DNA from 2 places in the Streptomyces sp. NBC_00775 genome. Region 1 is predicted to be linked to the other one. Evidence: riboswitches for the same ligand, from Rfam matches in the RefSeq annotation. Region 1 holds a riboswitch; the other holds the start of a gene.

Evidence for each region. A riboswitch is a leader RNA that binds a small molecule or an ion and turns the genes downstream of it on or off. The one in region 1 is predicted to bind cyclic di-AMP.
Region 2: another riboswitch for cyclic di-AMP. It lies ahead of OIC96_RS25390 (M23 family metallopeptidase); the one in region 1 lies ahead of OIC96_RS41875 (C40 family peptidase).

The regions. Positions count from the first base shown of each region.
Region 1 covers NZ_CP108938.1:9,408,357-9,415,743, forward strand. The annotation lists gene lpdA (dihydrolipoyl dehydrogenase) at 1-986, shown strand, start outside; gene OIC96_RS41860 (hypothetical protein) at 1,006-1,740, shown strand; gene OIC96_RS41865 (alcohol dehydrogenase) at 1,831-2,856, shown strand; gene OIC96_RS41870 (RpiB/LacA/LacB family sugar-phosphate isomerase) at 2,919-3,365, shown strand; gene OIC96_RS41875 (C40 family peptidase) at 3,409-4,608, opposite strand; cyclic di-AMP (ydaO/yuaA leader) riboswitch at 4,618-4,790, opposite strand; gene OIC96_RS41880 (molybdopterin-dependent oxidoreductase) at 4,919-7,387, opposite strand, start outside.
Region 2 covers NZ_CP108938.1:5,690,859-5,698,245, reverse strand. The annotation lists gene OIC96_RS25400 (PrsW family intramembrane metalloprotease) at 1-921, shown strand, start outside; gene OIC96_RS25395 (aldo/keto reductase) at 1,120-2,064, opposite strand; gene OIC96_RS25390 (M23 family metallopeptidase) at 2,278-3,318, opposite strand; cyclic di-AMP (ydaO/yuaA leader) riboswitch at 3,330-3,487, opposite strand; gene OIC96_RS25385 (PP2C family protein-serine/threonine phosphatase) at 3,721-4,932, opposite strand; tRNA gene OIC96_RS25380 (tRNA-Met) at 5,059-5,132, opposite strand; gene OIC96_RS25375 (dihydrofolate reductase family protein) at 5,419-6,555, opposite strand; gene OIC96_RS25370 (MarR family winged helix-turn-helix transcriptional regulator) at 6,628-7,131, shown strand; gene OIC96_RS25365 (GTP cyclohydrolase II) at 7,295-7,387, shown strand, end outside.

The DNA.
Region 1 (7,387 bases):
GCCACTGCGTCATCGCCGCAGGCGCCACCACGAAGCTGCTGCCCGGCACCTCGCTCAGCGAGCGCGTGGTGACGTACGAGGAGCAGATCCTGTCCGACACGCTCCCTGAGAGCATCATCATCGCGGGCGCGGGGGCCATCGGCGTCGAGTTCGCATACGTCCTGCACAACTACGGCGTCGACGTCACCCTCGTCGAGTTCCTCGACCGCATCGTCCCACTGGAGGACGAGGAGGTCTCCGCGGAGCTGGCCCGCCGTTACAAGCGGCTCGGCATCAATGTGCTGACCTCCACCCGGGTCGAGGCGATCAACGACTCGGGCGATTCCGTCAAGGTCATGGTGACCACGGGCGGCCAGCGGCAGACGCTGCAGGCCGGCAAGGTGCTCCAGGCGATCGGCTTCCAGCCGCGCGTGCAGGGCTACGGCCTGGAGAACACCGGCGTCAAGCTCACCGACCGCGGGGCGATCGACATCGACGGGCGCTGCCGCACGAGCGTCCCGCACATCTACGCCATCGGTGACGTGACGGCGAAGCTGATGCTCGCCCACGCGGCCGAGTCGATGGGCATCGTGGCGGCCGAGACGATCGCCGACGCGGAGACCATGGAGCTCGACTACGTCATGATCCCGCGGGCGACCTACTGCCAGCCGCAGATCGCCAGCTTCGGCTGGACCGAGGCGCAGGCCCGCGAGAAGGGCTTCGACGTCAAGGTGGCGAAGTTCCCGTTCACCGCCAACGGCAAGTCGCACGGTCTGGGCGACACCGCGGGCTTCGTCAAGATCCTCAGCGACGCCCGGTACGGCGAGCTCCTCGGTGCCCACCTGATCGGCCCCGAGGTCACCGAGCTCCTCCCGGAGCTGACCCTCGCCCAGCAGTGGGACCTGACCGTCCACGAGGTCGCGCGCAACGTGCACGGCCACCCGACGCTCGGCGAGGCGGTCAAGGAGGCCATCCACGGGCTGGCCGGCCACATGATCAACATGTGACCCCGGGACAATCGTCGCCATGACCGACGGTATGGACGACGCCGAGAGCCGCCTCGCCAGGATCGAGCGGCTGCTGGAGAGCCGCGAGCGCGAGGTGGCACCCGCGTGGCGCCGGGCGACGCGGGGTGAGTCGCGCTGGGCGGTGTCCGCCGTGATCCTGGTGGCGGTCGCCCTCCAGCTGGTGCTCCCGCACCGGCTCACGCTCCATCCGTACTGGGCGCTGCCGGTCCTGGAGCTGGTGCTGCTGGCCGGCCTGATCGCCGCGAACCCCCGGCGGGTCGAGCCCCGGACCCGGTGGCTGCGGTGGCTGGACCTGGCCCTGATCTGCGTGATCAGCCTGGCCAACGGCTGGGCGGCGGACCAACTGGTGGCGGGCCTGGTGAACGGCACCGAGGGGAAGGACGCGGGGCCGCTGCTGCTGACCGGCGGCGGCATCTGGCTGACGAACGTCATCGTGTTCGCCCTCTGGTACTGGGAGTGGGACCGCGGCGGACCGATGGCACGGGCCCGCGGCCACCATCAGTTCCCCGACTTCCTCTTCGTACAGATGCAGAGCCCGGACACCGCCCCGCCGGACTGGGAGCCGGCGTTCCTGGACTACCTGTACCTGTCGTTCACCAACTCCACCGCCTTCAGCCCGACCGACGTGATGCCGCTGTCGCGCTGGGCCAAGATGCTGATGATGCTGCAGTCCTCGGTCTCGCTGGTGATCGTGGTCCTGGTGGTCGCCCGGGCCGTCAACATCCTGCATTGACAGAGCGGGCGGGGGACATCCGGCGCGCGCGATCGGCCCGGAGCTGGTCTGCTGGTTCGAGGGGCCGTCGCACTCGTCCCGGAGAGACACATGACTACCTATCGAGTTGCCCAGGTGACCGCCGTCGGCGGGCCGTTCGAGATCACTGAGCGTGAGGTGCCGCGGCCGGGCCCCGGCCATGTACGGATCGCCGTGGAGGCCTGCGGGATCTGCCACAGCGACTCCTACTTCGTGAATGCCGGCCTGCCGGGCGTCCGGTTTCCGGTGGTTGCCGGGCATGAGATCGCCGGGAGCATCGAAGAGCTCGGCGAGGGCACGCAAGAACGAGGCTGGCGGGTGGGAGATCGAGTGGCGGTGGGCTGGTTCGGAGGCAGCTGCGGCTACTGCGAGCCTTGCAGACAGGGCGACTTCATCGTGTGCGAGAACCTCAAGGTCCCCGGGTGGGCCTATGACGGGGGCTTCGCCGAGGCGGTGATCGCGCCGGCCGACGCCTTGGCCCGGATTCCCGACGCGCTGACGGCGAGCGACGCGGGGCCCATGGCCTGCGCGGGTGTGACCACGTTCAACGGGCTGCGGCGCAGCTCCGCCCAGCCGGGCGATCGGGTCGCCGTACTCGGCATCGGCGGACTCGGCCACCTGGGCGTGCAGTACGCGGTCGCCATGGGCTTCGAGACGGTGGCGATCGCCCGGGGAGCCGGCAAGGCCGACTTCGCCAAGCAACTCGGCGCTCACCACTACATCGACAGCACGGGAGACACCGCCGTCGCGGACGCCCTGCGGTCTCTCGGCGGTGTCAAGGTCGTGCTGGCCACCGCCGGCAGTTCCGATGCCATCACGGCGACCATGGACGGGCTGTCGCACCGTGGTGAGCTGGTGGTCATCGGGGTGGCTCCCGAGCCACTGGGGATCAGCCCGCTCCAGCTGCTCATGAGCGGCAAGGTCGTCCGCGGCCACCCGTCGGGCACCGCGCAGGATGTGCAGGACACCATGGCGTTCAGCGCCCTGCACGGCATCCGCCCGACCGTCGAGACCGTCCCGCTGGACCAGGCCGACGAGGCGTATCAGAAGATGCTCTCCGGCACGGCCCGCTTCCGGATGGTGCTCACCACCCGCTGACGTACGCGCCCCCGTCGCACACTCGCAGGACGCGAGCCCAACCGCTGGGTAGTCTCCCAGACATGCGGATCTCCGTTTCCTCGGACATGGACGAACCCGTGGCCCGCTCCCTTGTCGCGGAGCTGCGCAGCCGTGGCCACGAGGTGCGGACGCATGGGGCGCTGCGCCCCGGGGACGACCCGCGGTGGGCGGCATGCTCGGAGGCGGCGGCCCGGGAGGTCGCCGCCGGGACGTCGGACCAGGCGATCGTGTGCTGCTGGACCGGCACCGGCGCGTCGATCGCCGCGAACAAGGTGCCAGGGGTACGAGCGGCCCTGTGCACGGACGCGTACACGGCGGACGGCGCCCGCCGCTGGAACGACGCCAATGTGCTGGCGCTCAGTCTGCGGCTGACGTCCGAGCCGCTGCTCAAGGAGATCCTTGACGCCTGGTTCGCCGCCCGGGCCAGCGAGGACGCCGACGACCGGGAGAACATCGCCCACGTCGGACGCCTCGACCTCGGGGGATAGCGGGCCCCAGAGCCGTGGAACCCCGCTGCCCCGTTGCCGGGCTTCAGGCGGGCCGTGCCGCGCCGTGGATCGCCGACTCTCCGGCGAAGAAGATCGACTCCTCGCGAAGGTAGCCCCCCTGGCTCGGCGCGTGGATCATCATGCCGTCGCCGATGTAGAGGCCGACGTGGCTGACGTCGCCGTAGAAGAAGATCAGGTCGCCGGGTCGGATGCTGGCGAAGGGGATCGCCGTGCCGGTGACCGCCTGCTCGTACGCGGTGCGCGGGAGTGCGACTCCGGCGGTCTTCCAGGCGGCCTGGGTCAGGCTGGAACAGTCGTACGAGCCCGGTCCGGTGGCGCCCCAGACGCACGGTCTGCCGATCTGTTCACGGGCGAAGGCCAGTGCCCTCGCGGCCTTCCTGCCGTACTCGGAGTCCGGTGCGCTGTCCGCGCCGAACGGCATGCTCGTGTCGAGCAGCATGCCCCCGGCGAGGGATGTGTCGGTGCCGAGGGCGGCCGATTGCGGTGTCTGCCATTCCTCCGTGGCCTGGCGGCCGGCCCATGCCTCGGAGGTGGGCCACGCGTCCTCGGCCGGCCGGGAGGCGATCGCGGCGATGGGCGTGCTCCGCTGTGCGGCGATGTGCCGGGTGAGCAGGTCGCGGGCCTTGGCGAGCTTCTGCTGGATCTGCTCCTTGGAGGTCTTCAGCGAGGGCTGCCGGGGCTCGATGGCCGGTGCGGGCAGGGCCTTGGTGACTTCCTGCCGTGTCTCCGGTGCGGCCGGCAGCGCGGGGACGGCCCTGGCGGTCAACTCCGCCACAGGACCGGCGGCCCTCGCGGCGGCGGGACCGGCGGTCAGTTCCGGGACGGGCCCGGCGGTCAGTTCCGGGACGGGGCCGGCGGTCAGTTCCGGGACGGGTCGGCCGGCCGCCTGCCGCCCACGGTCGGTGGGTCCGTTCTGCGGGCGTTCCGCCGGGCGGGCCGGCATTCTGTCGGCCGGGAGCCTGGCCGGCACGGTGGGACCCAGCCGCGTGCGCGCCACGTCGAACCACTGCCTGGTCACGTCGTCGACGGCGGGATCGGTGCGCCTGCGCCCGTTGTCCGCCGCCGGGTTGACGCGCCCCCACGTCCCCGTGGACGTCGCACGGGTCGCGTTGTAGTTGCCGGTGGCGGTCTCGGCCTGGTCGTAGAGGGCGCTGATCCGCTGCCGGACCTCTTCTTGGCTAGGCCCGTCCGCCGCGCGGGATGTGGCTTGTTCCGGCGCCATGGGAGACGCGCTCCTTCCGTGTTCCGCCTACCGAGTTAGCTGTCGGGTTCGGGCGGACGGTTCCGGAAGGTATGCCCTACGGCCCTTGCCCTGCTGGGCAGTTGGGCCGATTCACCCCAAGTTCGGTTGGGTCCCCGGCTCCGGCTGCCACGGAGGCGCACCGGACTCGGCGGAGGCCGCGCGACCCGGCGAGGTTCGCCGGAGGGAGTCGTGTTGCCTGTCGCCAACCTAGCCAATTTGTGTGGCTCGCGTGAAGATTGAAGCGCGAAGTGTCCGATATGTATTTGTGACCTTCGTCGTACTGGCTGCCTCAGTAGACATCGCGGACGTAGCGTTTGTCGGCCGCGAGCTGCTTGACGAACGCGGCGGCGCCGTCCTCGTCCAGACCGCCGTGCACGACGGCGATGTCGCGCAGCGCCCGGTCGACGTCCTTGGCCATACGGGAGGCGTCACCGCAGACATAGAAGTGGGCGCCGTCCTGGAGCCAGGACCACAGTTGGGGGCCGTGCTCGCGCATGCGGTCCTGGACGTACACCTTGGTGCGCCGGTCGCGGGAGAAGGCCGTGTCCAGGCGAGAGAGGGTGCCGTGGGTGAGGTGGGCGGTGAGTTCGTCCTCGTAGTAGTGGTCGGTGGCGCGGTGCTGTTCACCGAAGAACAGCCAGTTGGGGCCGTGGTGGCCGAGCGCGCGTCGCTCGTCGAGGAAGCCCATGAAGGGGGCGACCCCGGTGCCGGGGCCCACCATCACCATCGGCGTGGTGGGGTCGGCGGGTGGCCGGAAGTGCGGGGACCGCTGGACGAAGACCGGTACCGGGCTGTCCGGTTCGGCGTCCGCGAGGAACGGGGAGCACACGCCCTGACGGAGGCGGCCGTGCAGGCTCTCCCAGCGGACGACGGACACCGTCAGCGAGACCAGGTGGGGATCGGTGAGCGGGCTGGACGAGATGGAGTACAGCCGCGGTTGCAGTCGCTTGAGCGCGTCCGTCCATTCCTGCGCGGTGGCCCGCACCGGAAGCTCGGTGAGGACGTCGACGGTCTGCCGGCCCCAGCACCACTTCGCGAGTTCGTCCTTGTTGTCGGGACGCAGCAGCTTCTTCAACTCGCGCGGGTCATGGACGCGTTCGCTGATGAAGCGCAGCACGTCGGGGGTGACGCGGGTGATGTCCAGGTGCTCGCTCAGGGCTTGGCGCAGAGCGACCTCACCGACACCCGCGACCTCCACGGTGGCGGCCGGGTCGAGGCCGGTGACGGCCAGCAACTCGCCCACCAGCTCGGGGTGGTTGACGGGACGTATGCCGAGTGCGTCACCGGCCTCGTACGTCAGCGGTACGTCGCTGTCGCGGGTGTCGAAGGTGAAGCGCCGTACCTCTTTGCCCGCCCCCGGCCGGCTCAGCAGCCGGTTGCCGGTGAGGCGTGCGGTGACCGGGGCGGGCTTCCGTGAACTCCGGGAGGGCGCGGGGGCGAGTGCCGGCGCCGCCACGGGGGCGGGGGTCAGCGCGGTGAGGACCTGGTCCAGCCAGGCCCGCGCCGAAGGCTCGTAGTCCGGTTCGCAGTCCGTGCGGGGCGCCAGACGCACCGCGCCCAGCTCGTCCAGACGCTGGTCCAGGCGGCGGCCGTGCCCGCAGAAGTCGGCGTAGGAGGAGTCGCCGAAGGCGAGGACCGCGTACTGCCTGCCGGCAAGGCTCGGGGTGTCGTGCGAGGCCAGGGAGTCCCAGAAGGAGGAGCCGTTGTCGGGGGCGTCTCCGTCGCCGAAGGTGCTGGTGATCAGGAGCAGACCGGCGGCAGGCGGCAGCGCGGCGAGATCGGCGTCGTCCATGCCGACGAGGCTGGCCCGGTGTCCGGCCGAGGCGAGCCGCTCGGCGGTGGCCGCCGCGAACTCCTCGGCGTTGCCGGTCTGCGACGCCCACAGGACGACGATCTCGCGTCCCTCGGCGACGGACGTGCGGGGCACGGAGACCGCGGCGGGCTCGGCGCGGGAGTACATGCCGGCCAGCACGCCGTTGACCCACAGAGCGTGGCCGGGGCTGAACGGCGCCGTCGGCGGGAGCACCGGCACGCCGGGGGCGCCCGCGTCGATACCGGCGAGGAATCCGACCAGATAGGTGCGCTCGGTCTCGCTCAGCACGGGCGGCGGCGGGGCGGGGTCCAGGCCGAAGGCGATGGCCGCCGCGCTCGGCACCACGGCGCCGGGCGCGGTAACGGGGACCGTAACCGGGACGGGCACGTCGGCCCGCGCGGGCACCTCGGCCGGCACGGCGGCCCGCGTGGCCACCTTCGCCAGCGACACCGCGCACACCTTGAACTCGGGCTGGAACGAGAGCGGGTCGACGGCATCGCTGGTCACGGCGTTGACGCTCAGATACTCGCCGAACAGGTCGTTCCAGTGGAACGGGGCGAAACAGTTTCCCGGCCGGACCCGGTCCGTCACCACCGCGGGGAGCACGGCCCGGCCGCGCCGGGAGGCGACCTCCACCGAGTCACCGTCGCGGATGTCCAGCACCTGGGCGTCGTCCGGGTGCAGTTCCACGAACGGGCCCGGATTCAGCTTGTTGAGCTTGGCGACCTTGCCCGTCTTCGTGAGGGTGTGCCACTGATGCTGCACCCGCCCGGTGTTCAGTACGAACGGGTAGTCGTCGTCCGGCATCTCGGCCGCCGGAAGGTGCGGGCGGGCGTGGAAGACGGCTCGGCCGCTCGGCGTGGGAAAGAACAGGCGGCCGTCCTCGGCGACGTACCTGACCGGGTTGCGGTCGGGCCCGTCGTCGGACGCCGCGGGCCACTGCAC
Region 2 (7,387 bases), 3.7 Mb from region 1:
GAGGAGTCCGCGAAGGCCGCCGCCGTGCTGCTGGTCTTCCTCTTCCGCAGACGGGACTTCACCGGCATCGTCGACGGTGTCGTCATAGCCGGGGTCACCGCCACCGGCTTCGCGTTCACCGAGAACATCCTCTACCTCGGCACCGCCTTCGGCACCGACCAGCTCAGCGGCGAGCGCGGGCTCGCGTCCGTGACCGCCGCGACCTTCTTCGTCCGCGTGGTGATGTCGCCCTTCGCGCACCCGCTGTTCACCGTGCTGACCGGCATCGGCTTCGGCATCGCGGCCATGTCCGCCGAACGCCGGCATCTGCGCCGCGTACTGCTGCCGCTGGGCGGGCTGCTGCTCGCCATGGGCATGCACTCCGCCTGGAACAGCTCGTCGAGCTTCGGGGAGTACGGGTTCTTCGCGGTGTACGCCGCGTTCATGGTGCCCGCGTTCGGGCTGCTGACCTGGCTGGCCATCTGGTCACGGCAGCGGGAGCTGCGCACCGTGCGCGCGGAACTGCCCGCGTATGCCCTCGCCGGGTGGCTGACCGCGCCGGAGCCGTACGTACTGGGGTCGATGCGGGCGCGGCGGCTCGCCCGTGAGTGGGCGGGACATCACTTCGGGAAGGCCGCGGGGCGCTCGGTCGCGGAGTACGAGGCGTACGCGACCTCGTTGGCGTTTCTCCGTCATCGGGGGCGCCGGGGGCGTGCGGGGGCCGACTTCGTCGTACGGGAGCGCGAGTTGCTGGACGAGCTGTGGCGCCGCCGGGACATCGCCCGGCCGGCCCTGGCGTACGCGGCCCGGGCGACGGCTCCGGTGGTCCCGGTGCCCCCGCCGTGGCCCGTACACGGCTACGCGTACACCTACGGCCAGCCCTACACCCAGCCCTACGGACCTGCGACCCCGTATCCCGCGTACAACCCCTACCGCTCGTAGGGTTCTCGCCCCCGCCGCCCCTGCCCGTCCCATCCCCCAGGGGCTGCGCCCCTTCGACGCCGGGGGTTGTGTTTCGTCTGCGGGCCGGTGGGGGTTACTCGCGCAGTTCCCCGCGCCCCTAAAAGGGGCGCGGGGAACTGCGCAATCTTTTAAGCGGGGGTCTGGGGGCGCAGCCCCCAGGGATGGAAAAGCCGGGGGTTACGCCGAGGCCTCCGTCAGCTTCCCGAGGTCGCCGTCCGTCAGGACCAGGTCCGCCACCCCCAGCAGCGCCGGCAGCTGCTCCACCGTCCGAGCCGAAGCGATCGGCGCCGCGACCGTCGGCTGAGCGGCCAGCCACGCCAGGGCGACCGTGGCCACCGGGACCTCGTGGGCCTGGGCGACCTCGTCGAGGGCTGTCAGGACCCGGACACCACGCTCGGAGTCGAGGTGACGGCCCGCGCCCGCGGAGCGAGGCGAGTCGACCGTCGCGCCCGGGCGGTACTTGCCGGTGAGGAAGCCGGAGGCGAGCGCGAAGTACGGGACGGCGGCGAGGCCGGTGCGGGAGGCGACCTCCTGGAGCGGGCCCTCGTAGGTGTCGCGCGAGACGAGGTTGTAGTGCGGCTGGAGGGCGACGTACCGCGCGAGGCCCTCGCGGTCGGAGAACTCCACGGACTCCTGGAGCCGCTCGGGCGAGATGTTGGAGGCGGCGATGTGGCGCACCTTGCCGGCCTTCACGAGTTCGTCGAGCGCACCGATGATCTCCTCGACCGGCACCTCCGGCTGGTCGAAGTGCGTGTAGTAGAGGTCGATGTGGTCGGTGTCCAGGCGGCGCAGGGACGCCTCGGCCGCGGCCTTGATGTTGGCGCCGGACAGCCCCGGGAACTCGGGGTGCTGGCTGACCTTGGTGGCGACCACGACGTCGGAGCGGTTCCCGCGCGCCTTGAGCCACTTGCCGATGATGGTCTCGGACTCGCCGCCCTTGTTGCCCTCGGCCCACGACGAGTACGAGTCGGCGGTGTCCACGAAGTTGCCGCCGGCGGCCGCGTACGCGTCGAGCACGGCGAAGGACTGCGCCTCGTCGGCGGTCCAGCCGAAGACGTTGCCGCCGAGAGAGAGCGGGAAGACCTCGAGGTCGGACGAGCCAAGCTTGCGGAGAGAAGTCATGATCAGCTTCAACGCCCGCACCGGATGGCTGTATTCCGCACAGACCGGATCGGACCGGACCGGCAGCCCTGACGTCGGGGGGTTGTCGTCAGGACCGCCGGGAATCAGGAGAGAACTACGCCGGCCTCAGGTGGTGGAGAAGCCGATCTCAGGTGTTGGAGAAGCCGGCCTCAGTGGTGGCGAAGCCGGTCTCAGGGTCCGGAGAAGCCGATCTCAGGGGTTGAGGCCCTTGCTGCGCAGCCACGCCATCGGGTCGACCGCGGTGGCGGCGCCGTTGAGGTGGACCTCCAGGTGCAGGTGCGGCCCGGTGACATTGCCCGTCGCGCCCACGCGCCCGATGACGTCACCCGTGGCGACCTTCTGCCCCACGCTGACGCTGATCGACGACTGGTGGCAGAACCACAGCTCCGTACCGTCGTCGAGGGTGAGGATCGTGCGGTAGCCGTACGCGCCCGCCCAGCCCGCCTCGGTGACGGTGCCGCTGTGGATCGCCTTGATCAGCGTGCCGGTGGGCGCGGCGAAGTCGAGGCCGGTGTGGTAGCCGGAGGACCACATGGAGCCGGCGTCGCCGAAGCGCCCGGTCAGCGTGTACGAGGAGGTGGGCAGCGAGTAGCTCTTGGCGAGCTCGGCGAGACGCTTGGCCTCGGCGGCCTGCTTGGCTTCCTCGTCCGCCTTCTTCTTGGCGGCGGCGGCCTTGGCCTCGGCGTCGTCCTGCTGCTTGGCGGCGAGCGCGACGGCCTGCTTCGCGGCGGCGGCCTCGGCGGCCTGCTGGGCCGCGCTGTCGACCTGGTCCTGCTGCGACTCGGCCTGCTGGATGATGCGGGCGCGCAGCGCCTCACCCGCGTCGGTGCTGCCCTGCGCGGTGTCGGCGCTGGTCAGGCCGGCGCTGGTGAGCGGGGTGGAAGAGCCCTTGGGCGTAGCGGAATCGCCGTCGGATATCAGGGCCTTGGCCGAGTCGGTGACCGACGACAGGTCGGGCAGCGAGATCGACACCGGCGGCTTGCCGGGCGCCGCGGTGGCCATGCCACCCGCGCCCACGGCGGCTATGACGCCGACGCCGAGAACCGTGGAGCTGCGGGCGAGTCCCCCACCGCGCTGCTTGCTGACGCGGTGCCGGCCGCGAACGGGACGGACGGAATCCTCAGTGGGGTTCCACTCCTCCCAAGGCCCCTCGTCGTTGCCGTAGGCGTAGCCGAAGGGCTGTGTGTCGTTCGGCGCGAACGAGGTTGGCTGGGCAGGCCGGTTGGACGCCACGTGGGCGCACTCCTTTCCTTCCTTCTCGCCTACCGGGTTAGCTGACGGGTTCGGAGCAGGAAGGTCTCCTACGCGCGTATACCTGTCGTGTTCCCACGACGGAATACGCTCGATTCACCCCAAGTTGGTGGTTCCCCGGTTCCCTTGCGGGATTCGGCGCGTGCGCACGGAGCCATCTCTTGTGACGGCTGGGACGACCGCGCTGCGTTATCGAACGTTAATAGACCCGGGTACCGGATTCCAAGCTGTTCGGACTGATCGTTAACGCTTTTGGCCAGGACTTTGGGGTCACCACCGGCGTAAACCGGGCGAGTTGGCCACGTTCCATAAACGTCGATTCAGTTGACGGTGTGTCAGTTGTTATGCGGAGGGGCACTGCCCGATCACCCCTCGTGACAACGATCAAGAAAGCCCCTCGGCCGCCTCCCCCGGACGCCGTACGGCGAGCAGCGCCATGTCGTCCGTCAGGGCGCCGCCCGTGTGCCGGCGGACCTCCTCGGCGAGGGCGGTCAGCAGGGCGTCGGGCCCGGGGAAGGCGCGGCCGACGAGACGCGGGGCGGGATCGTAGAACTCCCCGCGCTTGTCGCGGGACTCGGACAGGCCATCGGTGTGGAGGAGCAGCGTGGCTCCCCTCGGGAATACGGCCGCCGTCGCCCGGTCGGGCCAGGTGCCCAACTCGCCCATGCCGAGCGGCAGCGCGGGATCCTCGGCGGCGAGCGCGACGAGCGTGCCGTCCGCGTGCAGGAGCAGCGGCGGGGGATGGCCGCGGTTGACGATCCGTACGACGTCCGCGTCGTGCGGGATCTCCGCGAGTACGGCCGTCGTGAACCCCTCGAAGACGTCCAGGCCGTCCCGCCGGGTCCCCTCGCGGGCCAGCGCCCGCTCAAGACGGCAGGCGACCGCCTCCAGCGTCGCCTCCTGCTCGGCCGCCTCCCGGAACGCCCCGATCACCACCGCTACGGCGGCCACCGCGCCCATCCCCTTCCCGCGTACGTCGCCCACCACCAGCCGTACGCCGTGCGGGGAGTCCTGCACCGCGTACAGGTCGCCGCCGATGAACGCGTCCGCCTGCGCCGCCTCGTACCGCGCCGCGACCTCCAGGCCGCCGATCCGCTCCTCGGGCTCCGGCAGCACCGCGCGCTGCACGGACTCGGCGATCTCCCGGACCGAGGCGAGCCGTTCGTCGCTGCGGCGGACGAGGATGTTGATGAGCACGGCCAGGACGGCGGCCGTGGCCACGGTGGCCGCTTCGGTGACCGAGTCGACGTTCAGGACGATGTCGAGCTTGAGGTGGACCGCGAGGACGGCGGCGAGGGTGAGGATGCCGGTGAGGACGGTGCCCAGCAGTGAGTACAGAGGCGCGGCCACGAGGGGGGCGGCGGTGAAGAGGGGGGCCGCGGTGAAGTCCGACGGGGTGACGTAGTCGTAGACGGCTCCGACGGCGATGAGCAGTGCGGGGAGTGTCCGGACGAAGGCCCGTGCGTACGAGATCCTGCGGCGGGACGGGTCCGTCGGGACGGGGGTGGCTCCCGGGACGGCATCGGATACGGGTACGGGTACGGGGCTGTCGGTCCGCTGGCCGTCCGCTTGCTGCCCCACTCGTTCAGGGTTCATGGAGTGGGGGGCGGGGGCGAGCGGTGTGGCCCGACCGGGGGATGTGGGACGCGGGACGCGGGACGCGGGTCCTCATACACCAAGGGCCGGAACTCGTGAATCCGAGTTCCGGCCCTTGGCCTTCAGTAGCGGGGACAGGATTTGAACCTGCGACCTCTGGGTTATGAGCCCAGCGAGCTACCGAGCTGCTCCACCCCGCGTCGTTGAAACCAGTGTACGCCATCCGCGGGACCCTCAGCACACACGTTTCCCAGCAGCGGTTTCTCGCCCCCGCCGCCCCTACCCGTCCCATCCCTGGGGGCTGCGCCCCCAGACCCCCCTAAAAGATTGCGCAGTTCCCCGCGCCCCTTTTAGGGGCGCGGGGAACTGCGCAATCTTTTGGCCCAGCCCCCACCCACCCGCACCCGACGCACAACCGAACGGGGTCGAAGGGGCAGAGCCCCTGGAGGATGGGACGGGTAGGGGCGGCGGGGGCGAGAAACGGGGCTAGCCCAAGAGGTGGCGGTTGGGGGCGGTCGCGCGTTGCTCGTACTCCGGGAGTACGACGACGTCGGCACCCTCGGCCGCCAGCAGCGCGTTACCGTCGGCGCCGGCAACGAACGTGTCGGGCTCGCGCCAGGCGGTGACAACCCGCCGTACCCCCGCGTCGAGAATCAGGCGGGCGCACGGCGCGGGCCGGGAAGCGCGGCGGGCGCAGGGCTCCAGGCTGCTGTACACCGTGGCGGAGCCGAGACGCGGGTCGGCGGGGTCGATCTTGGCGAGCGCCGCCTCCTCGGCGTGGACCACGGAATCGTCACCCTCACGGGAGTGGCCCCGGGCCAGCTCGGTCCCGTCCGCGGCCACGACCACCGCCCCCACACTGAACGCGGTCTCCGAGGGCGGACACAACTCCGCCAGCTCACACGCGAGCCCCAGCCACTGCCGGTCCGCGGCGGAGGCGAGCCCCCCGACACCGGGCGCCGTGGGAACGTACCGGATGAGGACGACGTCCCCGACGGGCCGTGTTTCCACCAGCCGCATCCGCCCGGGGGGATACGCCCCGGGCCCGAACAGCCGCGGCGCGTCCACGTCCCCCACGAACAGCGGTGCGACGGCGAGCTGCAGCTCGTCGGCGAGCCCCTCCCGCATCAGCTGGGTGTGCACCCGCCCGCCCCCTTCGACCATGAGGCGCCGTACACCTCGTACGTCATGAAGGTGTTCGAGGAGGACGCGCCAGTCGAGCTCGGGCCCGGTCGACACCACCTCGACGCCGAGGCCGTGCAGGAGACCGGAGGCCTTCCCCGCGCCCTCGTCCGTCGTATAGACGACCTTCTCGCCGCCCGTGTGCCAGAACTGCGCCGCCGGGTCGAGGTCGCCGGACCCGCTGACGGTGACCTTCAGCGGGTACTCGGGCCGCCCGGAGGCGATCCGCGCCGCGCGCCGCTCGGCCGAGTTGACCAGCAGCCGCGGATTGTCCGAGCGGAGCGTGCCCGCGCCGACCAGGATCGCGTCGCTGGACGCCCGTACCTCGTCGACCCGGTCGAAGTCGGCGGCGCCCGAGAGCAGCAGCCGCTCGGGGCCGGTGTCGTCCAGGAAGCCGTCGAGGGAGACGGCGGCGGACAACAGGACGTAGGGGTGGGGCATGGGACGCACCCTCCAGCTCCGAGCTCTCGGCTCCTAGTGGTTCAACTTTTAAACAGTACCTAGACTGGCGGCATGACGACCCGCTGGCTCTCGCCCGCCGAACAACGCGCCTGGCGCTCGTTCATCGCCGCCTCCTCGCTCCTGGAGGACACGATCGACCGGCAGCTCCAGGCGGAGACCGGCATGCCGCACCTTTACTACTCCATCCTGGCCATGCTCTCCGAGGCACCGGACCGGCGGCTGCGGATGACCGACCTCGCCGAGACCCTGAAGATCACCCGCAGCCGGCTGACGTACGGCGTGACCCGGCTGGCGAACGACGGCCTGGTACGCCGGGAGGGCTGCCCCAGCGACAAGCGCGGCCAGGTCGCGGTGCTCACGGACGAGGGCATGGCCGTCCTGGAGCGGGCGGCGCCCGGCCATGTGGAGCAGGTCCGGGCGGCGCTCTTCGACCATCTGACCCCGGAGCAGGTCGGACAGCTGGAGGAGATCTCCGCGAGCATCACGCGGGGCATCCAGGGCGAGAATCCCGGGGCCTGCGGGGAAGATCTGCCGTGGCGGCGACGTTCCTCCTGAGGCCGGCGTCACGAGCCGTGCGACACGGGATCGACCAAAAAGCGTTGCTTGAACTTTAAAGCACCGTGTACTGTCTCTCCCCGAGGTAGTGCTTCAAATCTGAAGCACTACCCCACACCCAGCACCACACCTGGCACCACACCCGCTGGACCGGAGAGACAACATGCGCGATTTCCCCACCGCCACGGTGCGCACCCGCGTCACTGTGCCCCTGCGTTTCGGCGACGGCTACTCGGTCGACGCGGACCTCGTCACC